DNA from 3 places in the Pseudomonas sp. J452 genome. Region 2 is predicted to be linked to each of the others. Evidence: predicted binding sites of a transcription regulator. Region 2 holds the regulator's gene; each other region holds the start of a gene.
The links. The regulator sigma-54, encoded in region 2, starts transcription at its own class of promoters, with help from an activator protein. The targets are predictions, from matches to a motif close to ANTGGCATNNANNTTGCTNT.
Positions count from the first base shown of each region.

Region 1 (4,538 bases), 1.0 Mb from region 2:
TGGGCGGGGACGAATACCGTCCAGGGTGAACTGCCTTCGCAACTGACTTTGACGGTAACGCGGCCTACCGGCTGCGCGGGACTTTCCAGGCTTTGCGTCAAATCGCTGTCGCAAGCTGCCAGGCGTAGCCGCGGGTCGAGTGGATTGATACGAATCTCATAGCGCGCCTGGATTTCGCTACGCTCTAGATAGTCTTCTACCGTGTACTCAAGAAAGCCTTCGCTGGCGCCGATAAGCTCCTCAGGCAGCGTGAATGACCCGGCATGCAGCGAGCTGTAGCCGAGTAGGCACAAAGCAGGTAAAACTCCGGCAAGAGTGCGGCGTTTTGCCATCAGGCGTCGGGAAAGTGTCGTTATCGCGTTCATGCTGACAGCAAAGCAAGGCTCGTGCCGCCTGCTACGCTAGAGCAAAGCGTCCGGTTACATACAATAAAAGGAGTCTGGGCATGGCCGGAGTATTGGACTCGGTTAACCAACGTACTCAGTTAGTCGGGCAGAATCGTTTGGAGTTGCTGCTGTTCCGTCTTGAGGGGCAGCAGTTGTATGGCATCAACGTATTCAAGGTGAAGGAGGTGCTGCAGTGCCCCAAACTCACCATCATGCCCAAGTCCAGTCGGGTGGTGCGCGGTGTTGCCAATATCCGCGGCGGCACTATCCCGATCATGGATCTGTCCATGGCGACCGGACGTGCCGGTCTGGATGACCTGAAGAACAGCTTCGTCATCATCACTGAGTACAACACCAAGGTTCAGGGCTTTCTGGTGCGTTCGGTCGAGCGCATCGTCAACATGAACTGGGAAGAAATCCATCCGCCACCCAAGGGCACCGGGCGCGACCATTACCTGACGGCAGTGACGCGTGTGGACAATCAGTTGGTGGAAATCATCGACGTGGAGAAAATCCTCGCCGAAGTCGCGCCCATGTCTGAAGCCATATCCGAGGGCGTGGTGGATACCGCAACCCAGGCCAAGGCGGTATCGCTGCGGGTGCTGATCTGCGACGACTCCTCGGTGGCGCGCAAGCAGGTGTCACGTTGCCTGGAAAGCATCGGGGTCGAAGTGGTCGCGCTCAATGATGGGCGCCAGGCCTATGATTACCTGCGCAAGCTGGTCGAAGAAGGCAAAAATCCGGCAGAAGAGTTTCTCATGCTGATTTCTGACATCGAGATGCCGGAAATGGATGGCTACACCCTGACAGCGGAGATTCGTGCCGATCCACGGATGCAGAAGCTGCACGTGATTCTGCATACTTCGCTGTCCGGCGTGTTCAACCAGGCCATGGTGAAGAAGGTGGGGGCGGATGACTTCCTGGCGAAGTTCCGCCCGGATGACCTGGCTTCCCGCGTGGTTGAGCGCATCCGTGTCGCAGATGAGGGCTGAGGGCGCTGCCTTCGGTAGTAACTATGTATGGTGAGGCGGCATTAGTGTCTTCAGGCAATTTGGATTTCGAGCAGTTCCGGACCTTCCTGGAGAAGGCGTGCGGTATTTTGCTGGGTAGCAACAAGCAGTACCTGGTTTCCAGCCGTCTCAACAAGCTGATGGAACAGCAAGGCATCAAGACGCTTGGCGAGCTTGTGCAGAAAATGCAGACGCAGCCGCGTGGCGGTCTGCGCGAGCAGGTCGTGGATGCCATGACCACCAACGAAACCCTGTGGTTTCGTGATACCTACCCCTTCGAAGTACTGAAGAACCGGGTATTGCCGGAGATGATCAAGGCCTCGCCGAACCAGCGCCTGCGCATCTGGTCGGCAGCCTGTTCTTCGGGGCAGGAGCCTTACTCGCTATCGATGACCATCGACGAATTCGAAAAGAGCAATCTGGGGCAGCTCAAGGCTGGCGTGCAGATTGTCGCTACCGATCTGTCGCCCTCGATGCTGACCAACTGCAAGTCGGGTGAGTACGACAGCCTGGCAATGGGCCGAGGGTTGTCGCAGGAACGTCTGCAGCGCTATTTCGACCCTAAGGGGCCGGGCCGCTGGGCGATCAAGGCACCGATCAAGAGTCGTGTGGAGTTCCGCCCGTTAAACCTGCTGGAAAGCTATGCGGCGCTGGGCAAGTTCGACGTCGTGTTCTGCCGCAACGTGCTGATCTACTTCTCCGCCGAGGTGAAGAAGGACATCCTCACGCGCATCCATGCCACGCTGAAACCAGGGGGCTATCTGTTCCTCGGTGCCTCCGAGGCGCTGAATGCCCTGCCGGATCTGTATCAGATGGTGCAGTGCAGTCCGGGGATCATCTACAAGGTGAAGTAACGCCCGCAGCGTTAGCGAGAAACAAACGGGAGGCCAGTGGCCTCCCGTTTTCGTTTGTGCGGCAAACGCTTTGCCTGGTATTGCCGCTTGTCTTGCCAATAGCGGAAAAGCTTTGCCGCTTGCCGCTTTTCTAGACCCTGTATTTACTCTAATTCATTGATAAATAAGGGTAATAAATATTGGCATAGCCTTTGCTAAATATCTGGCACAGCACCACCAGATCGCCCAACGGCAAAGGTTCAAGGTCATGAGCATCAGCTTCGACAACGCACTCGGTATCCATGAAAAGGCACTCGGCTTCCGCGCCCAGCGCGCCGAGGTGCTGGCCAACAATATCGCCAACGCCGATACGCCGAACTACCGGGCCCGCGATCTGGACTTCGCCGCCGTGCTGGCCGAGCAGAATGACAAGACCACACGCAAGCAGGTCGGTCTCAGCCTTACCGACAGCCAGCACATTGCTGTCGCGGGTATCGAACTGGCCGACCCGGCGCTGCGCTTCCGTACCCCGTTCCACCCGTCCATCGATCAGAACACCGTCGACATGCAGCAGGAGCAAGCCAGCTACGCCGAGAATTCGGTGCAGTTCCAGGCCAGCTTCACCCTGCTCAACAGCAAATTCAAAGGGCTGGTCGGCGCCCTGCGCGGCGAATAAGGGAGATACCAAACATGTCACTTGCCAGTGTCTTCAACATTGCCGGAACCGGCATGAGCGCCCAGAGCACTCGCCTGAACACCATCTCCAGCAACATCGCCAACGCCGAGACGGTGTCTTCCAGCATCAACCAGACCTACCGTGCGCGCCACCCGGTATTCGCCACCATGTTTGAGTCGAGCATGCAGGGCGACCGTGGTTCGCTGTTTGCCGAGCAGGACGAGGCCGGTCGCGGCGTGCAGGTGTTGGGCATCGTCGAGGATCAGAGCAGCCTGATGCCGCGCTACGAGCCGAACCATCCGGCAGCCGATGAGAAAGGTTACGTGTACTACCCGAACGTCAACGTGGTTGAGGAAATGGCCGACATGATTTCTGCCAGTCGTGCCTTCCAGACCAACGTGGAAATGATGAATACCGCCAAGCAGATGATGCAGCGCGTACTGACCCTGGGCCAGTAAGCCGCGAACGAGGAGCAAGACCATGAGCGTTAGTGGCGTCAGTTCGGCCCTGGATCAATACCAGATCAAGCAGGACACCACCCAGAACAAGGACCTTGGCAAGAACGAGTTCCTCAACCTGCTGGTGGCTCAGTTGAATAACCAGAATCCGCTGGAGCCGCAGGGCAACGGTGAGTTCATCGCCCAGCTGGCACAGTTCAGCCAGGTCGAGGGCATTGAAAATCTCAACACCAGCATGGGCGCACTGCTGTCCGGCTATCAGTCGTCGCAGGCTCTGCAGGCCTCCTCGCTGGTCGGGCACAAGGTGATAGTGCCAACCGAGAAGGCGGTTGTGGATACCAGCGAGACGTTCAAAGGCAGCCTGGTATTGCCGGAAACCAGCAGCAACGTCTACGTCAACATCTATGACAGCACGGGAGCCACGGTGAATCGCGTCAACCTGGGGCAACAGGCTGCCGGCAATATCAGCTTCATGTGGGACGGCAAGGATGCCAGCGGCAAAGTCATGCCGCCTGGCACCTACAAGTTCGAAGCACAGGCCAGCTACGCCGATGGCACCAAGGGGCTCTACACCTTGCTGCCGGCCAACGTCGACAGCGTCACCCTCGGGCAAAACGGTGGCGAGCTGATGTTGAACCTCGCGGGGCTGGGCAGCGTGCCGCTGTCGCAGGTCCAGGTCATCGGTCAATAACGCACAGATCGTAAGCGCCGGCAGTAACGGCAAAGGAGTCTTCCATGGGTTTCAATATCGGTCTCAGCGGCTTGCGCGCGGCCACCAGTGACCTCAACGTCACCGGTAACAACATCGCCAACGCCGGCACAGCGGGCTTCAAGCAGTCGCGGGCGGAATTCGCCGACGTATATGCCGCCTCGGTGCTTGGCAGCGGTTCCAACCCGCAGGGCAGCGGTGTGCTGCTGGGTGATGTGTCGCAGCTGTTCAACCAGGGCAACATCAACTACACGCAGAACTCCCTGGACTTGGCGATCAACGGCAACGGCTTCTTCCAGACCAGTAATAACGGCGAGATCAGCTACACCCGTGCCGGTTATTTCGGTACCGATCGCGACGGCTACATGGTCAACAACTTCGGCTATCGCCTGCAGGGCTATACCGTGGATGCCAATGGCAATTTGCAGAATGGTGTGGTGGATGACTTGCGCATCCAGACGGCCAG
Region 1 covers NZ_CP088294.1:3,326,224-3,330,761, forward strand. Annotated here, with positions in the region: gene flgA (flagellar basal body P-ring formation chaperone FlgA) at 1-365, opposite strand, end outside; gene LRS11_RS15095 (chemotaxis protein CheV) at 446-1,378, shown strand; gene cheR (protein-glutamate O-methyltransferase CheR) at 1,423-2,250, shown strand; gene flgB (flagellar basal body rod protein FlgB) at 2,498-2,905, shown strand; gene flgC (flagellar basal body rod protein FlgC) at 2,920-3,363, shown strand; gene flgD (flagellar hook assembly protein FlgD) at 3,386-4,054, shown strand; gene flgE (flagellar hook protein FlgE) at 4,099-4,538, shown strand, end outside.
Region 1: a site for sigma-54 is predicted at 2,429-2,448, ahead of flgB (flagellar basal body rod protein FlgB). Genes of this name have one in related genera too.

Region 2 (4,538 bases):
CGAAGTCTTCACCTCGGTGGGCAAACCCGCCTACTACGAGCAAAAGCCTTCGGCAGAAAAGGAAATCGTCAAGGCCTATGGCCTGACCATCCAGTACTTTGCCAGCAACGAGCGCATCGTGCTGATCGATCAGGCCAAGGTGATTCAGGAAGGCAATACCTTCGAAGGCGAGAAGATCGTCTATGACACCCAGCGCCAGATCGTCAACGCCGGCCGCGCCAACGGCACCGCCCTGAGCACGCCGCGCCCACGTATCGACATGGTCATCCAGCCGCGCAAGAAAACCGGCCAACCGGAGCAAGCGCAGTAATGGCGACCCTCAAAGCCCAGCACCTGGCCAAGAGTTACAAGGGCCGCCAGGTCGTCCGTGACGTCAGCCTGTCCATCGACAGCGGCCAGATCGTCGGCCTGCTCGGCCCCAACGGCGCCGGCAAGACCACTTGTTTCTACATGATCGTTGGCCTGGTACAGGCCGACCAGGGCCGCGTGCTGATCGACAACCTCGACGTCAGCCACCAGCCCATGCACGGCCGCGCGCGCGTCGGTATCGGCTACCTGCCGCAGGAAGCCTCGATCTTCCGCAAGCTGTCGGTGGCCGACAACATCATGGCCATTCTGGAAGCCCGCAAGGACCTCGACCGCGCCGGCCGCCACGCCGCGCTGGAGACCCTGCTGCAGGAGTTCCACATCAACCACATCCGCGACAACCTCGGCATGAGCCTGTCCGGTGGTGAACGCCGCCGCGTGGAAATCGCCCGCGCCCTGGCCACCGAGCCGAAATTCATTCTGTTGGATGAACCCTTCGCCGGTGTCGACCCGATCTCGGTCGGCGATATCAAGCAGATCATTTACCACCTCAAGGCCAAGGGCATTGGTGTGCTGATCACCGACCACAACGTGCGCGAGACCCTCGACATCTGCGAGACCGCCTACATTGTCAATGACGGCCAGCTGATCGCCGAAGGCGATGCCGAAAGCATCCTGGCCAACCAACTGGTGAAAGAAGTCTACCTCGGGCACGAGTTCCGCCTCTGACGCAGGCACTGCTTCACTACAGGGACGTTGTCAAGCCTAGGCAAGATCGCCAGTTTCGGGCATATAATTTGCTTATTGGCGGCGCCCCGGCGCCCTGTAGTGAATGGCGCAATTGCGCCGGCAAATAAGGTGCAAAGCTTCCTGCCATGAAACCTTCGCTAGTCCTCAAGATGGGCCAGCAGCTGACGATGACGCCGCAGCTGCAACAAGCCATTCGCCTACTCCAGCTTTCCACCCTGGACCTGCAACAGGAAATCCAGGAAGCCCTGGAATCCAACCCCATGCTGGAGCGCCAGGAAGAAGGCGAAGACTTCGACAACAGCGATCCGCTGGCCGACGGCGAAGAGCAGAACGCCCAGTCCAAACAGCAGCAGGACACCTACCAGGAAACCAACAGCACCCCCGCCGACTCCATCGAGGACGGCGAGTGGAACGAACGCATTCCCAACGAACTGCCGGTCGATACCGCCTGGGAAGATGTCTACCAGACCAGCGCCAGCAGCCTGCCGAGCAATGACGATGACGAGTGGGACTTCACCACCCGTACCTCGGCCGGCGAAAGCCTGCAGACCCATTTGCTCTGGCAGCTCAACCTGGCGCCGATGTCGGACACCGACCGCCTGATCGCCGTAACCCTGATCGACTGCATCAACAATCAGGGCTACCTGGAAGAGTCGCTCGAGGAAATCGTCGAGGCCTTCGACCCGGAAATGGACGTCGAGCTCGACGAAGTCGAAGCCGTGCTGCACCGCATCCAGAACTTCGACCCAGCCGGCGTCGGCGCCCGCGACCTGCGCGAATGCCTGCTTCTGCAACTGCGCCAGCTGCCGGCCAGCACGCCCTGGCTGAGCGAGGCCCAGCGCCTGGCCGGCGACCACCTCGACCTGCTCGGCAGCCGCGACTACAGCCAGCTGATGCGGCGCATGAAGCTCAAGGAAGACGAGCTGCGCCAGATCATCGAGCTGATCCAGAGCCTCAACCCGCGCCCCGGCTCACAGATCGAAGCCAGCGAGCCGGAATACGTGATCCCCGACGTCCTGGTACGCAAGCATAACGAACGCTGGCTGGTGGAGCTGAACCAGGAGGCGGTGCCGCGCCTGCGCGTCAACGCCCAGTACGCAGGCTTCGTCAAACGCGCCGACTCCAGCGCCGACAACACCTTCATGCGCAACCAGTTGCAGGAAGCGCGCTGGTTCATCAAGAGCCTGCAGAGCCGCAACGAGACGCTGATGAAGGTCGCCACGCAGATCGTCGAGCACCAGCGCGGCTTCCTCGAATACGGCGACGAGGCGATGAAGCCGCTGGTCCTGCATGACATCGCCGAAGCGGTGGGCATGCACGAATCGACCATTTCGCGGGTCACCACGCAGAAATTCATGCACACCCCGCGTGGCATTTACGAGCTGAAATACTTCTTCTCCAGCCACGTTAGCACCTCGGAAGGCGGCGAATGCTCGTCGACGGCGATCCGCGCCATCATCAAAAAACTGGTCGCAGCGGAAAACGCGAAAAAGCCGTTGAGTGACAGCAAGATCGCTGGTTTACTGGAAGAACAGGGCATTCAGGTAGCCCGTCGCACCGTCGCCAAATACCGCGAATCCCTCGGGATAGCGCCTTCGAGCGAACGCAAGCGGTTGATGTAGCGCGCAGTGCCTGATGCATGCGCCAGCGACTGATGTGATGCGGCACTGAGGGAAGGCTTTTGCAAAACTGCATGCGCGCCAGGCGCCCTGCCCCGAGGGGGAAGCACAGGACAGTTCTGCAAAAGCCTTCTCAAGCCAAAGTGTTACGGTGGCAGGCCCGCTAGCCTGTCTCTTACACACGGCAACAAGGAGAAGCGGTATGCAAGTCAACATCAGTGGACACCAACTGGATGTGACCGACGCCCTGCGCGACTACATCGGCGAGAAACTCGGCCGACTGGAGCGCCATTTCGACAAGATCACCAATGTGCAGGTGATCATGGAGGTCGAGAAACTCAAGCAGAAAATCGAAGCCACCCTGCACATTGCCGGCGGTGAAGTCGTCGCCAACGCAGAGCACGAAGACATGTATGCGGCGATCGATCTGCTCGCCGACAAACTTGACCGCCAACTGATCAAACACAAGGAAAAGCAGCTCAACCGCCTGCAAGGCGCGACAGCCCGCTGATATCCCCCACACATGATCCGACTTGAAAATATCCTGACCGCCGGCCGTTCCCTGGTGAACGTGTCCGGCGGCAGCAAAAAACGCGTTCTGGAACAAATTGCCAACCTGGTCGCGCGCGAATTGCCCGACCTGGATGGCCAGGACATTTTTGAAAGCCTGATTGCCCGTGAAAAACTCGGTTCCACCGGGTTCGGCAACGGCATCGCCATTCCTCACTGCCGCCTGCCCGGCTGCGCAGCGCCGATCAGCGCCGTGCTGCGCCTGGATGCGGCAGTGGATTTCGACGCCATCGACGGCGCCCCGGTGGACCTGCTGTTCGTCCTGCTGGTACCGGAAGCGGCGACCGACGAGCACCTGGAGCTGCTCCGGCAGATCGCCAGCATGCTCGACCGCGCCGATGTGCGCGAGCGCCTGCGCCAGGCGCAAAGCAGTGAAAGCCTCTACCAGGTAGTCGTCGACGTGCAGAACGGCCAGTAGGCCAGGGTAGGACAGTGTGATGCGCCTGATCATCGTCAGCGGCCGCTCCGGCTCGGGCAAGAGCACTGCTCTCGATGTACTGGAGGACAACGGTTTCTACTGCATCGACAACCTGCCGGCCGGCCTGTTGCCCGAGCTGGCCGAGCGTGCGCTGCTGGAAACCGAACTGTTGCACCCGCTGGTCGCCGTCTCCATCGACGCCCGCAACCTGCCCAGCCAGCTCAAGCGCTTTCCCGAACTGCTCGCCGAAGTCCGCGCCCGCCACATCCTCTGCGACGTGCTGTACCTGGATGCCGACGAGGAAACCCTGCTCAAGCGCTTCTCCGAGACCCGCCGGCGTCACCCGCTGACCAACGAGACCCGCGCCCTGGCCGAAGCCATTCGCGACGAGGAGGCCCTGCTCAGCCCGATCACCGATCTGGCCGACCTGAAGATCGATACCACCCACCTCAATCTTTACCAGTTGCGCGACACCCTCAAGCTGCGCCTGCTGAACAAGCCCGAGCCGGGTACCGCTTTCCTGATCGAGTCCTTCGGTTTCAAGCGTGGCATGCCGGTGGATGCCGACCTGGTGTTCGACGTACGCTGCCTGCCCAATCCCTACTGGAAGCCTGACCTGCGCGAGATGTCCGGCCTGCAGGCACCGGTTGCCGAGTACCTGGCCGCACAGCCGGATGTCGAGGAGATGTACCAGGACATCCATGCCTACCTGCACAAGTGGCTACCGCGTTTCGCTGCCAGCAACCGCGCCTATGTGACCATCGCCATTGGCTGCACCGGCGGCCACCATCGCTCCGTGTACCTGGCCAATCGCCTGGGCGAAGCCCTCAAACCCACCTTGAAGAATGTCCAGGTCCGCCACCGCGACCTGGGTT
Region 2 covers NZ_CP088294.1:2,298,876-2,303,413, reverse strand. Annotated here, with positions in the region: gene lptA (lipopolysaccharide transport periplasmic protein LptA) at 1-310, shown strand, start outside; gene lptB (LPS export ABC transporter ATP-binding protein) at 310-1,035, shown strand; gene LRS11_RS10345 (RNA polymerase factor sigma-54) at 1,182-2,678, shown strand; gene hpf (ribosome hibernation-promoting factor, HPF/YfiA family) at 2,878-3,186, shown strand; gene ptsN (PTS IIA-like nitrogen regulatory protein PtsN) at 3,199-3,663, shown strand; gene rapZ (RNase adapter RapZ) at 3,683-4,538, shown strand, end outside.

Region 3 (4,538 bases), 1.6 Mb from region 2:
CGAGTTTTAAGTCGCCCTTGCTTAGGGTGCTGTGCGCGCCGGAGTGCGCGCAGCGGCGGGAGATTTAGATGAAGGGGACCAGCGGAATGTCCTTGGGCGGATCTTTCGGCTTGTCCTTGAGCGGGCATTCCGGGCGCACGCCGTAGTCGGCTTTCTTGCATGGGTTGGCCTGGCGCTTCTGCGCCAGGGAGATGCGCTTGAGGTGGAAGGGTTGGCTGGGGGTACGCTCGAGGATACGGCCATCGGCATCGAGGATTTCCACGGAAATCTGGTGGGTGCCGCGGTCGATATTCTTGAGCGGGAATACCGGGCTGCGCCCCGGCGCGCCAACAGGCTGGCCATCCAGTTGCAGGCGATAGTTGTGTCCCGGCAGGAGCGTGGGTTCGCTGCTGGCGGTGACGATCAGGTCGCCGCTCGGCTCGATGATGGTGGCATCGGGTTCGGGAATGATGATGCGCAGCAGTTGGTAAACCGGAGCCTTGGGCTCTTCCATGGTCAGCGGCACGGGCGGCGGAGTGGCGCTGCCGCCCATGCTGTTCGACGGGGCCATCTCGATGCGTTGGGCCTGTCCGGATGGTGGCTGGTCGGTGAACACGCGATTGCCGTCGGCGTCGATGTAGGTGTACACGCCGGCCTGCGTGGGCAGGCCGGTACAGCAGAGCAGCAGGCAGAAAAACAGGCGATACATGGTGTCAGGTTTGCTCGCGTGGCAGGGTTGGGTCACGGGGCTGGCTTAGGCTTCGGGGGGCTTCGGTGGTGGTGGGCGCAGCGCCGGGCTGCTGGTGTTGACCCGTTGCACGGTGAAGGTCACGGCCGGGCTTTGCTGGATCTGCTTGTCGCCACTCAGCACCTCGACGGCCAGGCTGTGCTCGCCACGGTCGATGTTGACCAGTTGCAGGCGGGTGACGTTGCTGGCCTGGCCATAAGGCTGGCCGTCCAGCAGCAGACGCAGCTGATGGCCGGCCTGCAGCCGCGGGGCGATGTCCACGCCAACGGTGAAGGTGCCGTTATTGGCACGCAGCGCCTCATCGCTGGGAATGTCGGTGAGTTGCAGCACCTGGTAGGCCGCGCCAGTGGCGGCGGCGGTTTCTTGCGGTTCGACGACACCTGGCGGTTGCGACTCGACGGTATTGGTCGGTGGCAGTTCGACGGCTTCCGCGGCCTGGCCTTCCGGTGGCTGGTTGGTGAACACCGTGTTGCCGTTGGCGTCGGTGTACTTGTAGATCTGCGCGGCAGCAGGCAGCGCGATGGCGCAAAGCAGGCAGGCGGTGAGCAGGCGCATCGGTGTACTCCCGGGTGAGCTGTGCCTAAGCCTTGCATCTGTAGGGCTAGCTGGCAAGCACGCGGCTTTGCCAGCGTGTTGCGGCGCAAGAAAAAGGTGATGTCCTGTATGGTGACCAGGCGTTATAGATTGGCCCCGCAAGAGATTGAGCGTTGCAGGTACTCGGTAGGAGTCAGCTTGCTGGCGATGTCTTTCGCCCTCTGATCGCCAGCAAGCTGGCTCCTACAGTAAGTCCGCGCTTCATTCCTAATGCGCGCGGAATCAAGAGTGGGGCGGGGCTGAAGTCTGGTTCGCGGCTAAAGCCGCTACTACGAGGCGACGCCTGCCGTGGCGCAAAAAAAGGCCTCCCGAAGGAGGCCTTTTCATCACGCGGCTAGCTTAGACGCTGTAGTACAGGTCGTATTCCAGCGGGTGTACGAAGGTGCGAACTTTGATTTCTTCTTCGGATTTCAGCTCGATGTAGGCATCGATGAAGTCGTCGGTGAAAACGCCGCCCTTGGTCAGGAACGCGCGACCTTTATCCAGTTCTTCCAGCGCTTCTTTCAGGCTGCCGCATACTTGCGGGATGTTGGCAGCTTCTTCCGGCGGCAGGTCGTACAGGTTCTTGTCGGCAGCGTCGCCGGGGTGGATCTTGTTCTGGATACCGTCCAGACCGGCCATCAGCAGAGCTGCGAAGGCCAGGTACGGGTTGGCAGCCGGATCCGGGAAGCGCGCTTCGATGCGGCGGGCTTTCGGGCTGGAAACGTACGGGATACGGATCGAGGCGGAACGGTTGCGCGCCGAGTAGGCCAGCATGACCGGAGCTTCGAAGCCCGGGACCAGACGCTTGTAGGAGTTGGTCGACGGGTTGGTGAAGCCGTTCAGGGCCTTACCGTGCTTGATGATGCCGCCGATGAAGTACAGGGCGGTGTCGGACAGGCCGGCATAGCCTTCACCAGCGAAGGTGTTCTTGCCGTCTTTGGCGATCGACAGGTGCACGTGCATACCCGAACCGTTGTCGCCGTACAGCGGCTTCGGCATGAAGGTAGCGGTTTTGCCGTAGGCGTCAGCCACGTTGTGCACGCAGTACTTCAGGGTCTGAACTTCGTCAGCCTTGTTGACCAGGGTGTTGAACTTCACGCCGATTTCGTTCTGACCGGCAGTCGCCACTTCGTGGTGGTGAACTTCGATGACCAGGCCCATTTCTTCCATGGCATTACACATGGCAGTACGGATTTCGTGGTCGTGGTCGCACGGCGGAACCGGGAAGTAACCACCTTTGACGGCCGGACGGTGGCCCTTGTTGCCGCCTTCGATGTCGGCGTCGGTGTTCCAGGAACCCTGCTCGGAGAAGATCTTGAACATGGAGCCGGAGATGTCGGACTTGAACTTCACTTCGTCGAAGATGAAGAACTCAGGCTCCGGGCCTACGAATACGGTGTCACCGATACCGGTGGTCTTCAGGTATTCCTCGGCGCGCTTGGCGATCGAGCGCGGGTCGCGGTCGTAGCCTTGCATGGTGCTCGGCTCGATGATGTCGCAGACCAGGATCAGGGTCGGTTCTTCGGTGAACGGGTCCAGTACAGCGGTGTCGTCAACCGGCAGCAGGATCATGTCGGAGGCTTCGATGCCTTTCCAGCCATGGATGGACGAGCCATCGAACATTTTGCCGACTTCGAAAAATTCGTCGTCCAGGGCGTCACGGGCCGGCATGGTCACGTGGTGTTGCTTACCCTTGGTGTCAGTGAAGCGCAGGTCTACCCACTTCACGTCGTGTTCTTTGATCAGTTGAATCGACTTCGACATGCTGTCCTCCAGGTGGATAAGGCTCGAAAGGTGAGCCCTCAAAAGTTCGGTGAAGCCCGGCGGGATAGTCCGCCATAGCAACCTGCCTCACAAGGGAGCAAATTGCGTGCCAGTGCCCCGGAATGGGTGTGCGGCCCATAACTCAGGGTTTTCGCGGGTTGTGGCGATTATTTATACAGTTGCATGCACCATTTTGGGTCTTTGAATTATTGCGGTGCACCATTTTGGGATTTTAATAAAGTGCCTTATTGTTTTTGGTTAAACCTTGAGCAATTTCCGCTATAATCCGCGCCCCTCTTTTTTGGTTGCCTGGCGTACGCGCTGTCCCATGAAACTCATCGTCAAACCCTTCGCGGAAATCACTATCAAGAGCCGGCCGGTGCGCAAGCAGTTCATCCGCCAGCTGGCGAAGAACATCCGCACGGTGCTGCGTGACCTGGACCCCGAGCTGGAGGTGCAGGGCGAGTGGGACAACCTTGACCTGATCAGCCAGGTGCGCGAACCGAAGATTCAGGCAGAGATGTTCGAGCGTCTGCGCAGCACGCCGGGTATCGCCCACTTCCTCGAAGTGCACGAATACCCCTACGTCGACTTCGATGACACCTTCGAGAAATGCCGCGCGCATTTCGGGGCCCAACTGCCCGGCAAGATTTTCGCGGTGCGCTGCAAGCGCGCCGGCAATACCCATGACTTTTCCTCGATGGAACTGGCCAGCCACGTCGGCAGTCGCCTGCGTGTCGAGTGCGGTGCCGCCGGCATCGACCTCAAGCAGCCCGAGGCCGAAGTGCGTTTCGAGGTGCGCTACGAGCGCCTGCTGATCATCCATGCCCAGCACGAAGGCCTGGGCGGCTATCCGCTGGGCTCCATCGAGCAGACCCTGGTGCTGATGTCCGGCGGCTTCGACTCCACCGTCGCCGCCTACCAGATGATGCGTCGCGGCCTGCTCACCCACTTCTGCTTCTTCAACCTCGGCGGCCGCGCTCACGAGCTGGGCGTGATGGAAGTGGCCCACCACCTGTGGCAGAAGTTCGGCAGCTCGCACCGCGTGCTGTTTATTAGCGTGCCGTTCGAGGAAGTGCTCGGCGAGATCCTTGGCAAGGTCGACAACAGCCAGATGGGCGTGATCCTCAAGCGCATGATGCTGCGTGCTGCCAGCCGCATCGCTGCGGAGCTGAACATCGACGCGCTGGTGACTGGCGAGGCGATCAGCCAGGTCTCCAGCCAGACTCTGCCGAATCTCTCGGTGATCGACTCGGTCACCGACACCCTGGTGCTGCGCCCGCTGATCGCCGCGCACAAGCAGGACATCATCGACACCGCCACCGCCATCGGCACGGCCGAGTACGCCAAGAACATGCCCGAGTACTGCGGGGTGATCTCGGTCAACCCGACCACCCGAGCCAAGCCGGGGCGTATCGAGCACGAAGAAAGCCATTTCGATATGGCCATCCTCGAGCGCGCCCTGGAGCGC
Region 3 covers NZ_CP088294.1:736,668-741,205, reverse strand. Annotated here, with positions in the region: gene LRS11_RS03295 (DUF4124 domain-containing protein) at 65-688, opposite strand; gene LRS11_RS03290 (DUF4124 domain-containing protein) at 734-1,282, opposite strand; gene glnA (glutamate--ammonia ligase) at 1,661-3,067, opposite strand; gene thiI (tRNA uracil 4-sulfurtransferase ThiI) at 3,396-4,538, shown strand, end outside.
Region 3: a site for sigma-54 is predicted at 3,162-3,181, ahead of glnA (glutamate--ammonia ligase). Genes of this name have one in related genera too.